Regions from separate parts of the Bradyrhizobium sp. RDI18 genome, predicted to be linked through region 2. Evidence: riboswitches for the same ligand, from Rfam matches in the RefSeq annotation. Region 2 holds a riboswitch; the other holds the start of a gene.
What was found. A riboswitch is a leader RNA that binds a small molecule or an ion and turns the genes downstream of it on or off. The one in region 2 is predicted to bind cobalamin.

Region 1: it holds a riboswitch for cobalamin, as region 2 does, so the genes downstream of both, metE (5-methyltetrahydropteroyltriglutamate--homocysteine S-methyltransferase) here and ACFXS9_RS36215 (TonB-dependent receptor) in region 2, are expected to answer to the same signal.

What each region holds. Positions count from the first base shown of each region.
Region 1 covers NZ_JBICRN010000006.1:714,551-722,254, forward strand. Annotated here, with positions in the region: gene fixL (sensor protein FixL) at 1-213, shown strand, start outside; gene fixJ (response regulator FixJ) at 203-820, shown strand; gene ACFXS9_RS04385 (response regulator) at 900-1,295, shown strand; gene ACFXS9_RS04390 (helix-turn-helix domain-containing protein) at 1,412-2,101, shown strand; gene ACFXS9_RS04395 (cold-shock protein) at 2,627-2,830, opposite strand; partial or broken gene metE (5-methyltetrahydropteroyltriglutamate--homocysteine S-methyltransferase) at 2,982-5,296, opposite strand; cobalamin riboswitch at 5,398-5,593, opposite strand; gene ACFXS9_RS04405 (hypothetical protein) at 5,754-5,972, opposite strand; gene ACFXS9_RS04410 (DUF6925 family protein) at 5,987-6,184, shown strand; gene ACFXS9_RS04415 (hypothetical protein) at 6,181-6,444, shown strand; partial or broken gene ACFXS9_RS04420 (3-methyl-2-oxobutanoate hydroxymethyltransferase) at 7,475-7,704, opposite strand, start outside.
Region 2 covers NZ_JBICRN010000008.1:5,621,472-5,629,175, forward strand. Annotated here, with positions in the region: gene ACFXS9_RS36185 (MFS transporter) at 1-614, opposite strand, end outside; gene ACFXS9_RS36190 (hypothetical protein) at 788-2,071, shown strand; gene ACFXS9_RS36195 (hypothetical protein) at 2,086-2,259, opposite strand; gene ACFXS9_RS36200 (hypothetical protein) at 2,437-2,679, shown strand; gene ACFXS9_RS36205 (hypothetical protein) at 2,710-3,000, opposite strand; gene ACFXS9_RS36210 (transcriptional regulator) at 3,007-3,246, opposite strand; gene ACFXS9_RS36215 (TonB-dependent receptor) at 3,436-5,700, opposite strand; cobalamin riboswitch at 5,813-6,011, opposite strand; gene ACFXS9_RS36220 (FecCD family ABC transporter permease) at 6,146-7,189, shown strand; gene ACFXS9_RS36225 (ABC transporter ATP-binding protein) at 7,186-7,704, shown strand, end outside.

The sequences.
Region 1 (7,704 bases), on a different contig from region 2:
GGTCACGGATTCCCCGAAGATGTGGAGAAGCACCTGTTCCAGACCTTCTTTACGACCAAAGAAACCGGCATGGGGGTCGGGCTGTCGATCAGCCGCTCCATCATCGAGGCCCATGGCGGCAGGATGTGGGCCGAATCTGATCACGCAGGCGGCACGACGTTTCGCTTCACCCTGCCGGCGGCACCCAACGAGAGTTTGACAGATGGCAACTAGAGGAAATGTCTACGTCATCGACGATGATGAGGCGATGCGTGACTCGCTGCACTTCTTGCTCGATTCCGCGGATTTTGAGGTCAGTCTGTTCGAGACGGCGCAGAAATTCCTCGATCACCTTTCCACCATCGAATTCGGCTGTGTGGTCTCGGATGTCCGCATGCCCGGCATCGATGGCGTCGAGTTGCTTAAGCGCCTCAAGGTGAGCCGCGCCTCCTTGGCCGTCATCATCATGACCGGCCATGGCGACATCCCCCTCGCCGTCGAGGCGATGAAACTCGGTGCGGTTGATTTCCTGGAGAAGCCGTTCGAGGATGATCGCCTGGTCGCGATGATCGACGCCGCGCTCCGGCAGGCTGAAGCCGGCGCCCGCGACGAGGCAATGACGCAGGACATCGCCGCGCGGGTCGCCTCGCTGAGCCCGCGCGAGCGGCAGGTGATGGAGGGATTGGTGGCTGGCCTGTCCAATAAGATGATCGCAAGCGACTACAATATCAGCCCGCGCACCATCGAGGTCTACCGAGCCAACGTGATGACCAAGATGCAGGCTTCGAGTCTTTCGGAACTCGTCCGCCTCGCCATGCGAGCCCGGGCGCTTAAAGATTGAGCTGAATCAAGTCGGCCCCGCTGGAAGGCCTTATGGATGCTCTGATCGACCGCATGGCTGAAAGCCGCATAAACCTGTGATGCCCTCACCTAACAGAACGCCCCTTGTCTACGTCGTCGATGATGACACCGACGTGCTCGGATCGCTGCGTTTTCTCCTGGAAACCGACGGTTTTTGTGTACGCACTTTCCGCAGCGGCGAGGCGCTCCTGAACGCCATGACTATGGGCGGCGCCGATTGCTTCGTGATCGACTACAAGATGCCGGGCATGAGCGGCATCGACCTTGCCAGTCTCTTGCGCCGGCGCGATATCGATACGCCGATCATCCTGATCACCGGTCACCCAGACGCGTCCATTCCGGCCAAAGCAGCAGTCGCCGGTATTCGCCATGTGCTGGTCAAGCCGCATGTCGAGGACAGCCTTTCCTCCCATATCTGGGACGCGATCAACACGGAGCGGCCCTCTGCGTCCTGAAAACCGGCACGGCTCCGGGATTCTACGTAAGGCATTGCCCCTAAGGCATGAAGCGAAATTTCCCAGCCGTTTTGTTCCACTTACCAATTCGCCATCCGCTGCACAGGAGATGGCTCATGCTCACCCGATCGATCGCCCAGTCCCTCAACGTAAACCGAGCCGCTCCCGGCGCGTTTGGGCCTGTCGAACCGTTTTTCGGCCTCACAGGCCATGCTGGCCTGATCGGCACGGAGTTCACCTACCGCAAGGACGAGGAAATCTACGGTGAGGACGAGCCGGCGGGGTATGTTTACCAGGTCGTTCGCGGCGCGGGGCGCACCTACAAGCTGCTGTCCGACGGACGTCGTCAAATCGGCGCGTTCCATTTGCCTGGCGACGTGTTCGGGCTGGAGTCCAGCACCAAGCACCGCCTGGCCGCCGAAGCCATCATCGACAGCACCGTGCGCCTGGTGAAGCGCCGCAGCCTCGAACAGGCGGCCGGCACCGACGTCCGGGTCGCCCACAAGCTCTGGACCATGACGGCTGATGACCTCAAGCGCGCCGAGGAGCACATCCTGCTGCTTGGTCGCAAAAGCGCGATGGAACGAGTCGCCAATTTCCTCCTGGAGATGGATCGCCGCCTTACGGTGGCCGGCACGATGGCGCTCCCGATGTGCCGCCGCGACATCGGCGATTATCTCGGGCTTACGCTGGAAACGGTATCACGTGCCCTGTCGCAATTGAACGACGAAGGCGTGCTGGGCTTTTCCGGTGCCCGCCAGATCGTCCTGCGCAACCGCCAGCGCCTGCGCAACATGGATGTCTGATCGGCCTCATATGGCCAAGCCAAGTCGAGCGAATTCAGGTTGGCCGATGTAAATAAGCAGTCGCTCCAACCTGAAACGTTCCGGCGTGTTGACGAAGATCAAGGCATGCCGGTCGTGAGGCCAAAACAATGCGCAGGCTATAGATGTCGCCAAACGAAAGTTTTTGCGAGATGCATGTCGTTCGCAATTAGACGTTGCATCCGACCGGCTCGAGGTAACGGGAGCGCAGCCGACGGGAGATCGCAATTAAGCGATCGCCGCCTCGCCTCCGCCCGCCTGGTCCGCGAGCAGGAGCTTGATGTTGCACCGCCTGCCGAGACCTGGCCACCTACCTTGCGAGGTAACCGCTAATGCCTGTCAGAAAATATAAGGACTATGCTCGGTCCTGATGAAAAGGCGTGATTGCGGGGCGACTGGGATTGCGGGTTCATGGAGTGGGAGAAGCTAGAGGCGCTTTGGAACGCCCGCGATGATAAGAAAGCCTTCGTATGGCGGCCGGGAATGAATCTGCCCAAGTCTCTATGATCAACCAATCACGACCTTTTCGGCTCGACTACGTCCGGTCCTGCGGTCTACACCGATTTCATAGCTGACGCGGTCTCCTTGCTTGGGCGTTACACCGGGCAACAAGCTGCTCACGTGGAAGAATAGGTCTTCACCGCCGGTATCAGGCGCTATAAAGCCGAAACCCTTATCGTCCTTAAACAGCTTCACCTTGCCTTGGGGCATGTTCTTCTCTCCGAATCACATAAATTAACAGTGTATCAGATCATTAAACTTGACAGACCTGCTCGCCTCAAGTGATTTGCGGAATTAGGATTAGCTTTAGTGCGCCAGCTCCGCCGCGTTGAGCCGTGATAGCAATGCAGCCGGCAATTTCTCACGACGCCGCCCGCAATTCACGGGCAGCGGCGACCATATTGATGAGCGCGGGACGCACCTCATCCCATCGGCGCGTTCTCAGGCCGCAATCGGGATTGATCCAGAGCTGCGCATCGGAAAGCCGCTGCCGCGCCAGCGCAATGAGGTTCTTCATCTCGGCCGCGTCCGGCACGCGCGGCGAATGGATGTCGTAAACGCCGGGTCCGATCTCGTTCGGATATTTGTAGCTCTTGAAGGCGTCAAGCAGTTGCATCTTTGACCGCAACGTCTCGATCGAGATGACGTCGGCATCCATTGCCGCGATCGCATCGATGATGTCGTTGAACTCGGAATAACACATATCGGTGTGGATCTGGGTCTCGTCGGCCACGCCCGACGAGCAAATGCGGAAGCTGTCTACGGCCCAGCCGAGGTAGGTCTTCCATTGTGACTTGCGCAGCGGCAATCCTTCTCGGAGCGCAGCCTCGTCAATCTGGATCATCATCGCGCCGGACCTCTCGAGGTCGATCACCTCGTCACGGATCGCTAGCGCGATCTGACGGCATGCTTCGCTCCGTGGAATATCATCACGGACGAACGACCAGTTCAGGATCGTCACCGGTCCTGTCAGCATCGCCTTCAGTGGCTTCTTGGTCAGCGATTGCGCGTAGCGCCACCACTCCACCGCCATCGGCTTCGGCCGGGAGATATCGCCAAACAGGATGGGCGGCCGGACACAACGCGAGCCGTAGGACTGAACCCAACCATGCTTGGTGAATGCGAAGCCGGACAGCTGCTCGCCGAAATACTGCACCATGTCATTGCGCTCGAACTCGCCATGCACGAGAACGTCGAGACCGATGTCTTCCTGCCAGCGCACCGCGCGTGCCGTCTCCTCTTTGAGAAACTGCTCGTATTGTGCGTCGCTCATCGTTCCCCGCGCATGGGCCGCGCGGGCGTTGCGAACTTCCGCCATCTGCGGGAACGATCCGATCGTCGTCGAGGGAAATGTCGGCAATCCGAACCGCGCGCGCTGAACCTCGGCGCGCCGGGCGAAAGAACTGCGACGGCGCCGCATGCTATCATCGATTGCAGCCATTCGCTTGGCGACGTTCGCATTGTGAACGTTGGGCGACGTTTCGCACGCGACGGCCGCGCCTGCTGAGGCCGCAAGTACATCCGCCGCTTCCTCCCAGCCTTTAGCCAGCACGCCTCCCAACGTTGCGAGTTCTCCGATCTTCTGGACGGAGAAAGCAAGCCAGCTTTTCACGTCGGGATCGAGATCGGTCTCGAGATCGAGGTCGATCGGGACATGAAGCAGCGAGCATGAGGGTGCAATCTGCACGCGGTCCTCGCCAAGCTTGCGACGGCAGGTTCGAACCGGTCGAGCACCGCTGGAAGGTTCGAACGCCAGACATTGCGGCCATCGACGACGCCGAGAGAGAGGACAATATCCCTTCGAGCGTCGGCGACAATCGGGCTCAACTGCTCTGGGGCGCGGACCAGGTCGATGTGAAGGCCCGCAACCGGCAACGTCAAAGCGGTTTCCAGGTTGTGGCCGATCGTTCCAAAATGGGTAGCGAGCATGATCTTGAGGTCGGGAACCTTCTTGGCCAAGTGGGCGTAGGTCCGGCGCAGCGCGTCGCGTGTAGCGTCGTCGAGGTCCAGGACCAGACATGGCTCGTCCAGCTACACCCACTCGGCGCCCCTTAGGGTGAGTTCGCGGAGAACATCTACATAGACCGGCAGCAGCCTATCAAGGAGCAACAGCGGATCGAATGCAGGATCTGCGCTCTTGCCGAGCTTCAGAAAGGTGACCGGACCAACCAGCACCGGGCGCGTCTGACAACCCAGGCTTTTCGCCTCTTCATACTCCTCGATCGGCTTGCGAGAGGAAAGCGTGAAGGTCTGGTCCTTGTGAAATTCCGGCACCATGTAGTGATAATTGGTGTCGAACCATTTGGTCATCTCCTGCGCTGCGGCGCCGTGCTCGGCGTGACCGCAATTCGCATCATGGTCATCGCGCTGTGCGCCCCGTGCCATCGCAAAGTAGGTCTTGAGCGAAACAGGGCCTGCGCTCCAACCGTAAATTTCCGGAATGGCACCGACCATCACGCTGACATCGAGCACATGGTCATAAAGCGAGAAGTCGTTTGAAGGAATTACGGTTACGCCGAGCGATTTCTGCCGCGCGCGAAGCGCAGCCGCAGCCTCAAGAAGCTGCGTTTCGTCAGACTTTCCGGCCCAATAGCTCTCGAGCGCGAGTTTGAGTTCGCGGCGCGGACCGATGCGCGGCGTGCCGAGGGTAGCGACAGGAATCGAGAGAAGAGACATAGCTTCAACCCTATGTTGGGAGCAAAGGCCATGGCGGACGCGTGCAGAAAAAGCCGCCGAAGCGGCAACTGCTTGGCGCACCACCGGGACACCCCGCCCGTGGACGAATATGTTGTCGGGCCAGGTCTCCCGGCTCGCGGGTCGTCGCTGCTATCCGGCCTTCCCGAAGCCGCGTCGCTTCAGTGACTTCTATTGGACAGCGGCTCGCCGCTTACAGTTGCGGGGGCAGCGCCGGCATCGCACCGGCTTCCCTCTTAGCTCCGGATCAATCCGGAGAGCCTCGACATCTCCGATTACCTGCAAGAGGGGCCGTTCCGTTCGGTTCTCGGGAGCGATCGTCTGGACAACGGAGGCATCTAGCGCCTCGTCGTCGTGCGGCCCGATCGTCGCATAGAGTTCGGCGCGCGTCTGGATTCGATCGACAATCTTGTGGGTGCCGCGGTCGCGCGATCGCAGCTTACAGATCTTCCTGCGCCTTGTTAGCCACCCGCAGCGCAGACACCGGCCAGATCACCATTGAATAGTTACCTCGAATTCTGCCACCGCAAAGCAACGGCGTCTTGCCGAAGGCGGTCATGTTGGCGAGCAGCGGCACGCCCGGCATCCGCTCGGCAAAGGCAGGAACATTTCCGCGGTGTTGAGCGCGCCGGGAAAATCGGTAGGCGCCCGCCTCCAACTCTGCACGCGCTTATGTGCTGTATCGCGAGGCACACCCATATCTTTGCCGAAAGTACCGTCGCATCGCCGTACCCATGCAGTGACGTAGCCATTGCCCGAGGGTTGCCCACCTGCGCGCATCTCTATCCCCTGCATCCGCTCCGCGACCACCTTGGCCAAAAACGCCCGTTCAGGCATGACTGCCGCATCACCTTTCAGGCCCTTGCTTGAAAGTTACGGGCAACCCCGATCTCGTGGCCTTCGAGCGGCATGTCATCCATTCCGTCGTCTGCGGACTTGAACCATCCACCGTCGCACTCCGAAACGACCATTTTGCCTGCGCCATATTCCGCGTGACGCTTCGCCAGGTGCAGGCCTTGGAGCAGACATCGGCAGTGCTTGCGGCTTGGCTGTCGGCCTGGGACGAGCTCGGTCCGGTGGACGCCGACGACCCATCGATGCGCTACATTGACATTCCTATCGGCCTGTAGCTGCTCAAGATTCTGAATTCGCAGTGTACTTTACATACAGACTATAATAGATCACCGAAACCCGTGACGAGTGTCGCCGAGATGACCATCCCCCCTGAACAACGAAGGGAAACGGTGACCTCCCTAGGCATCCGGGCTTATCGCGGTAGACCGACCGATGCGTTGAGCTGCACGCTGCGTCCAGTTGATCATCTTTGCACAAAAGATGCGACACATGCGCAAAAATCACCGCCAAACGGCGCAAGAACTCGAGTATTCGATCATTTGTTCGCGCGACTAGAGACGACTAAAAGGGCATCTCTTAACACTGATGTTCTCACAAGCTTGGAGCTCTCGGTGAGTGATCGATCTACTCATCTCGATGCTCCTTCAGCGGCCCCTTGGGGCGTTTCCTCCCTGACTTGGCCGCGCGTAACATTCGCGCGGCCTTTTTTCTGCCTCCAGCAAGAGATTGACTTGCAGGATTCAATGGGCTTTGAACGCAAAAACGCATGGTGCGAGTAGGTTCCCGCGCAGATCCAGGGTCATTAGCCCCTTGGAAGAGTTGTTCGTAAATGCCGGCGTACGGTCACCCATCCAATTTTCGATTTGATTTCAAGAATAGGACGCCTCCGCAAGGCCGGCGATTGACGTCCTCGTAATGTAATAAGCCGCCTCCGCGTCTTCGGGCGAGCGGCTCTGCAAGAAAGGTTGCGGTCGGGTATCTTCAAGCGGACTCCAGAGCGTCGCTCATGTATATCGAGTTCACGAAATCGGCCACATCGAACCGTGAGCCGCCAGATCCGTCGGAATACTTCCAGACGACCAATTAGTTGCGCCGTGCTTTGTCATCTGAGACCGTCGGTCTCCTCCGTCTGTCATACCGTTCCGCTAGGTCCAGCAGCCTTTTTCTGGTGAAAGGGTCTGCCTTGTCCGCTAGATCGCGAATGATCTGGGCCCGGTCCTTTAAAAACTGCTCATCCACGAAAACACCTATCCAGTGCAAGTTTCCGTTTTTTTAGCACTCAGTCGTTTGGTTCTCATCGGCTTTCCTTCCCTGCACTTTTGATCCACCCATGACATTAACGCTCTGAGGGGTGAGGCCGAGACGGTTCGTCATAGGAATTTCGGAATCGACCAGGCACGCGCCATTTCGACACGCTTGGCACCACCCTTGAGCTTCACGGCGTCGCTGCCACGCTGAAGGAAGCCTCCGGCGTTCCGCCAGAAGCAAGGCATAGGTCTGGCCTGTGTGCGCGCAACCGCATCTAAGTAATAATT
Region 2 (7,704 bases):
TCGGCCTTGCGATCGGCCGAACTGGCATCGGGAATCCTGACCGCGATCAACAGCAGCGCTGCCGCAGGGCCGACCGCGCCGGCCACGATCAGCGCGCCGAGCCCGCCGACGGCTGTCACCAGCATGAGCATGATCGTGGGCGCCACCGCACCGCCGAGGAAACCCGCAAAGGTATGGACCGAAAACGCCCGGCCCATCCGCGCTTCATCCATATGCGCCGACAGGATCGCATAATCGCAGGGGTGATAAACGCTGTTGGCAAGGCCGAGTAGCGCGGCCGAGATGATCAGCGAGACGTAGCTCAGGTGCAGGCCGAGCATGATCAGCGCGAGGCCGCCGACGGTGAGGCCGATCAGCAGCACTTTTCGCGCGCCAATGTGGTCGGCGAGATAGCCGATCGGGGCCTGCGTCAGGCCAGAGACGACGCCGAACACGGTGAGCGCGAAGCCGAGCTCGATATAGCCGACGCCGAGTTGCTCCTTCAGGAACGGAAACAGCATCGGCAACACAAACAGATGGAAATGGCTGACCCAATGGGCGACCGAAATCGCCGCGAGCGTGCGCAGCGAAGTGTCCGCTTTGGCTTGTTGCGGTGCGGCCAGAATGTCGACCATGTCAGCTCAAAATCCTGTGTAACTTGCGGCCCGGCGGGGCGGGCTGAAAATATAGGCAGGCCGTTATTTGTCCATGAATGCCGCTGCATGGCTGCCCCGGCGCAGGGCAGGGCGCGCGAAATGCCGCCACTAAATGGGAAGACAAAGGCGGGTCCACGCGGCAATGATGCGGCATGCCTGATCCCGCAAAACCGCTCCGGGTACTGGTCTCCGAAGGTTCCTCGACCTCGGCCCGGGAGGCCATTACGATTCTCGGTCTTTCAGGCCATCACGTCGAGGTCTGCGATCCTTCACCCTGGTGCCTGTCGCGGTTCTCGCGCTTCGTCCGCAAATTTCACCGCTGCCCTGGACTGCGGGACGATCCCGCCGGCTACCTGGCCTTCGTCGAGCGGCGACTGGCCGGCGGAAAATTCGACGTGCTGCTGCCGACGCATGAGCAGGGATTTTTGTTTGCGCGGGTCGCGCAACGCATCGAAGGTCGCGCCGGGATTGCGCTGCCGGCTTTCGAGAGCTATCGCGAGGCGCATAGCAAGGCCGGCTTCAGCCGGCTGCTCGATCGGTTGGGATTGCCGCAGCCGCCGACGCGCATCGTGCAATCCGCGCAAGGGGTGCGCGAGGCGGTTCGCTTTCCGGCCGTCGTGAAGACTTCAGTTGGCACCGCCAGCCGCGGCATCTGGTTCGTGCGCAGCGCGGACGATCTGATGCGCGCGCTGCACGATCTCGGCGGCGGCGATGCATTCGCCGGTGAGGTGCTGGTGCAAGACCTCGTCGCAGGCACCACCGAGAAGGCGCAATCGGTATTCTGCCGTGGCCGGATGCTCGGCTTTCATGCCTATCGGCAGATCGCCGCCGGCATTGGCGGCGGCGAGGCGATCAAGCAGAGCGTAAGCCGGCCGGTCGTTCGCGCTTATCTCGAACAGATCGGCCGGGCGCTCGATTGGCAGGGTGCGCTGTCGGTCGATTACATCATGCCGGACGTCGATACCGCGCCATTGCTGATCGATTGCAATCCGCGGCTGGTCGAGCCGATGAATGCCTATCGCTCCGGCGTCGATCTCGTCGGACTTTTGCTTCTGATCTCGCTGGGCGAGACGCCGGCGCCATTGCTCGCAAGCCGCGAGGGCGTGCTCACGCACCTGGCGATGCAGGCGCTGCTCGGATGTGCGGCGCGCGGCGGAACGCGGCCCGACATTCTCAGGGAATGTTTGCATCTCGCTGCGGCGCGCGGGCCTTATGCCGGCAGCAGCGAAGAACTCACACCGGTGCAATCGGACTGGATCAGCGCCGTGCCGCTGGCGATGACGGCACCCGTGCTGCTGGCTTCGCCGAAGCTGGCGATCAAACTAGCGCTCGGTGGCTTTGGCGCGCATCTGCTCGATGCAGCGAGTATTCGGGTGATTGAAAGCGAAGGATTCTACCAACACAACTCGTCATCGCCCGGCTTGACCGGGCGATGACAGCTTTTATGAGGCTACAACGGCTCATCGTCGGGGCCATAACGGTCCCGCTTCGGCGTAGCGATGTCGCCGTCCTCGTGGTCCTCCTCCTCCTCAACCGGCGGGCGCGGTGGCTTCTTCGGTTTGGCATCGCCCTGTTTCGGAGGCTCGTTCGGAGGCTCGCTGTTCTTCCTGCCTGTTCCGCCCATGTGATTTCACCAAAGTGATGCTTCTCGCCGGATCAATCGGCGTTTGCGCTGCATGCCGACTCAGGGTAACGGCATGACCTCAATCTAATCGCGCCCGGAAGGTATCCTAGCGCCGGTCAAACGATTCTTCCCGCCCTTTTTGCGGCTTCAGCTCGAAGGGCATCACATGGAGCCAGTATGAAGAAGCCCCGCATTGCGCTCGATGAACCGCAACAGCGCAAGATCCTCCGCGCCGACAAGGCTCCGACCGCCGGTTATTCGCTGGTCGTGGATGGCCACTTCAAGTCGCATCACGATACGGTGGAGGCGGCTGAGGAAGCGGGCATGGCGTTGAAGAACCGCTTCCAGATGCTTCAGGTGCAGGTTTACGATGCCGAGAACAAGACGCGATCGATGATCGATTGGCCGGGGCCGGCGTAACGCCGGATCTTCGAGTTCGATCGGCCGATCTCAGGTTCGCCGTCCGCCGTTCTGCTGGCTCGCCAGCCACTCGGACAGGGCCACCGGCTTTTCGTCGGGCCGCTTTGTGCTGCTGCGCGCCTTCTTTGCGGCCTTTGCGGCGGGCGCACGTTGCGGCTCGGCTGCTTCGCGCGCGAGCCGCAACGCCTTCAGCTTCGCCATATTGTCGAGCACGGCTTTCGCCGCTGCATCGCGTTCGGCCTTGCCGGACTTTGCGTCCTGAACTGCCTTGGCGGCCTTGTCGAAGCGCGCCTGGGCGCGATCGCGATCCTCTTTCGTCATTTCAGGTCAGCCTCTTTTCGCAATCCTGGCTTTGGTCTTGCCCTTGACCTTCGATTCCGGCGGATTTGCACGGTCGGCCGCTTCCTTTGCCAGGCGCAGCGCGCGCAGCTTCTCGGTTCGCTGGCGGATCGCAACATCGGCAGCCGCGATCTCGGCCATCGCCTTGATGCCGTCGACTTCCTGGGCGCGCTTGCGGTTGAGCCTCATTTCTTTCAGCTCGGCGGCGCTCTTCGGCTCATCATCCATGTCATACCTCTGACATCACGACTGATATCGTCGAGCGGTCTGTGGCCCATTTACCACGGATCGGCGCGCAGAGGATGTTATTTTCGGTCGAAAATGGCGCAGTTTCTGACAGAATCTGCCTTGATATGAAGGTTGCGGGAACTCGGCAGGTCGAGCCGGTCCGGCAGCAAACCGAACCGGCTATATCGGTCAGAACGTCGCGCCGGCCTTTACCATGAAGGTGCGGCCGGGCAGCGGATAGGCCGAGAAACGGCCCGGCGTGAACGAGCTCGCGATCGCGTAGTCGTAGTACAGCGCATTGAACAGATTGTTCACGCCCACCGACCAGAAGAAGCGATCGTAGGCGCCGCTTAGCTTCAAATCGACGGTGGCGTCCGCCGGAATACGTCGCTGGGTGTTGGCCTGGTCGTTGTCCATGAAGCGCTCGCTCCAGGCCCGCACGGTGGCGTCGAACACCAAATAGTTCTGCCAGATGTTCCAGGTCACGCCGCCGCTCGCGGTGTAGCGTGACACCAGCGGGACGTCGTTACCGGCGAACGGCCCTTCGCGAAACACGGCGCGGGTGTACGCCACGCCGCCCCGCAGCAGCACGGTGTCGCTGACGCGCAACGAAGCGCTGGTCTCGGAGCCATAGCGGCGGGTCGGATCGAGGTTAACGTTGAAGAACAGCGCCGGGATGAAATGGATCTCGTTCTCGAGGTCCATGTTGTAGATGCTCGATTGCATCTGGAAGCCGCCGGACTTGATGCGGAATCCGCCCTCGATGTCGTGCGAGGTCTGGGTTTTCAACTGAAAGGTCCCCGGAACGAAGAAAGGTCCGCTGGAGACCCGTTCATCGACAGTCGGAGTACGGAACGCGCGCGCAGCACGGCCAAACAACGAGAATGTGTTGTTGAGCCGGTGCTCGAGCCCAACATGCAAGGCGTATTGCGTCTCGTCGCTGTCGAGCGGAAGCGCCTCGGTACCGAACGCAAATGGAGCCGTTCCATCGAAGCGGTCCCGCGCGCCCAGGCGGGTGTTCTGCACGCGGGCGCCATAGGAGAAATCCGTCGTCGGCAACAGGCCTAATGTTTGCTGCCAATAGCCAGCCAGTGTCTGCTGCGCCAGATCGTAGGTGTGGATTGGTGCAACGCCTTTGAACGCCCCGCGTTCCTGATTGAACGTCGCATCGTAATAGTCGATGCCTGTAAGGATCTGTGAGGGCATCCCGAAGATCGCGTTCTTGACGCTCAATCTCGGCGTGATCGACCAGGTCAGCAACGATGCGTCGTTGTAGGTGGAGGAGAAGCTCGGAAATGGCGACGCAAATGGTACCGCACCGAAGAACCCGCTTTGCGTATCCTTCTTCCGTACTCCACCGTCGACGATGAGCTCGGCGCCGTTCCAAAGGGTTTTGGTGAAACCGGCGGTGGCGCTGGCGCCCTGCTGGTTGCCGTAATCGAACGGCGTAGCGGCGCCCCGTCGGTTCGTGACCAGTTCGTTGACGCCGATCGAGGGATCGACCAAGCGACCGCCGGGGAATCCGAGCTTTTGGTCGTCGCCGGTCACCGTCAGGAACGCCTTGAGGTCGGGCGTGGTGTAGTTGAGATTGCCGACCCCGTTGCGCTGATCGAGCGCGTTGTTTTCGCGATAGCCGTCGGACTTGATGGCGTTGCCATAGAATGACGTCGACCACGGCCCGTAATTGGTCGTGGCCGAGAGATCCGCAAGTCGTTGATTGAACGAACCGACGCCGGCTTCGCTGCGAATCGCGACTGGTGGGCCGCCGACGCCGTTCTTCAGTACGATGTTGATGACACCGCCGACCGCGTTGTCGCCATACAGTACCGCGCCGCTATTGCCGCGGGTGATTTCAATGCGCTCGATCGAATCGCGCGGGATGGTCGAAAAATCGACGCCGGCCATGTCGATGTCGTTGAGCCTTCGGCCGTTGATGAGCACCAGGGTATTTGAAGTCGCGAACGCGCCGAAGCCGCGGAGGTCGACGGAGGTCTTGGCGCCGTTGACGCCACCAAACAAGCTGGTGAGCTGGACGCCGGGCGTTTGCGCGATGATTTCCTGCAGCGTTTGCGCCGGCGAATGCGCGATCTCTTCGGCAGTAATAACGGTCGACGCAGTGCCGACGATGCCGGAGAACTGCCGGCCGCCGCCTGCGCCCGCGCCTTGCGGGGCGCTTTGCGATGAGACATCCGAGCCTATCCCGGATGCGGGCCGCCTGCCGGTCGACGGTGCAGCCGCCGGTACGACGCGGCGCGACGTCGATCCTTCATCGTAGGTCGGTTTTGCGCGGGTCCGGTTCGGGTCGGTGGGTGAAGTAATCTCAATCGGCGGCAATGGCTCGGACGGCGCCTGCTGCGCTTCTGCGCCGGAAATACCGAACGATGCGATGGGTATCAGGAAGCTGCTGGCGAGCCAAAGGCGGCGCCGCCGCGTGGCTGTGTTGGTGAAAGACATGACTTGGACCTCGGTATGACGTCAGTGGCACGTCACAGCGAACCAAGTCTCACCATGTGCTTTCAGCAGCTCAGGTGAAGCTAATGTCTGTACTCCCCGACCGACATCTTCGCGTGTGACCACGGCTGACGGCAGGTCTCCTGGCTCGCGGGTCGCTACCCATCGTCGCCTTCCCAGGACCGAGATGCCCAGTGGCTCATGACGAAGGATTCGCCGCTTACAGTTGCGGGGGCAGCCGCGGAATTGGGGATTTCCCCGCACCGCATTCCCTTTTGATCCCCAAAACGGGAACCGTCGGGAACTATGGTAGAAGTTTGTCAAAGTCCGAGTCAATGCGCCCCGGGGCGTCCGGCGATCCTCACTGGACGAGTGCGCTATTTTTGCCGCATGAGCAGGCCTGCCCGCCGCCTGTACCGGGGCGGGTAAACCTGCTTTAGGACGATCGATGAGTGTTGAGGCCGTAACCCTGACCAACGAGGAAGCCGCGCGCCGGCGGATCGGCGCGACGGCAGCGCTTGCCGCCCTCGTTGTGCTCTTGATGCTGATCTCGCTCGGCATCGGTCCGGTGCGGTTGTCGCCGCTTGCGGTGGCGGAAGCGCTGTTCGGTGGCGGCAGCGAAGTGTCGCAGGTGATCGTGCGGGAAATCCGCCTGCCGCGCACGCTGCTGGCGCTGGCGATCGGCGCCATTCTCGGGCTATCGGGCGCGTCGCTGCAGGGTTTGCTCCGCAATCCGCTGGCCTCGCCCTCGCTGTTCGGCGCGCCGCAATCGGCCGCGTTCGGCGCGGTGCTGGTGATTGCGCTCGGGCTGGCCGACGTGCGCTCCTATGCGCTCCCGGTAGCGGCGATCGTCGCGGCGTTCGCTTCGGTGTTCGTGCTTCTTGCGATCGCCGGCCGCAACGCCGGGCTGTTGATCCTGATCCTGTCCGGTCTTGCTATATCGAGCTTTGCAGGCGCCGCCACCGCGCTGGTGATGAACCTCTCCAGAAATCCCTTCCTGGTGCTGGAGATCGCGTTCTGGCTGCTCGGCTCGCTGGAGGACCGCAGCTTTCAGCATGTCATGCTGGCGTTTCCGTTCATCATTGCCGGTGCGATCATGCTGTTCAGCCAGCGCCATGCCTTTCGCGCGCTGAGCCTGGGCGAGGAAACCGCGCAGAGCCTTGGCGTCGATGTGGGCCGCCTGCGGCTGTTCGTGATTTCAGGCGTCGCGCTCGGTGTCGGCGGCGCGGTCGCCGTCACCGGCACCATCGGTTTCATCGGCCTGGTCGCGCCGCATCTGATGCGGCCCCTGATCGGCCACGACCCCGGGCGGCTGCTGGTGCCGAGCGCACTCGCGGGCTCGGCGCTGCTGCTGGCGGCGGACATCGCGGTGCGCATCATTCCCTCGACGTCGGACATCAAGGTCGGTGTGCTGACCTCGATCATCGGCGTGCCGTTCTTCCTCTATCTCATCATGCGCGAACGCCGCGCGCTCGGCGGAGGGGTCGCATGAGCAAAACGGCGCTGCTGACCGCAAGGGGGATAGGCGTGCGGCTCGCCGGCCGCGTCGTGCTGAAGGACGTTTCGCTGGCGCTGTCGGCGGGACACCTGGTGGCGCTGGTCGGCCCGAACGGCGCCGGCAAGACGACGTTGTTGCGAGCGCTGGCCGGGCTAATCCCCTCCGAAGGCGAGATCACTGTCGGCGGCGATGCGCTGGCCTCGCTGCCGCTTCGCGAGCGCGCCAAACGCTTCGGTTATCTGCCGCAGGGGCATCTCGTGCATTGGCCGCTGCCGGCGCGCGATATCGTGGCGCTCGGCCGCTACCCGCATGGCGCAACCGATCCGGCGCGGCTGTCGCCGAAGGACGCCGAGGCCGTGCTGCGCGCGATGCAGGCGGTCGACGTGATGGAGTTCAGCGATCGCCGCGTCACCGAGTTGTCCGGCGGCGAGCGCAGCCGCGTGGCGTTGGCGCGCGCGCTGGCGGTGGAGGCACCGATCATTCTGGCCGACGAGCCGACCGCCTCGCTC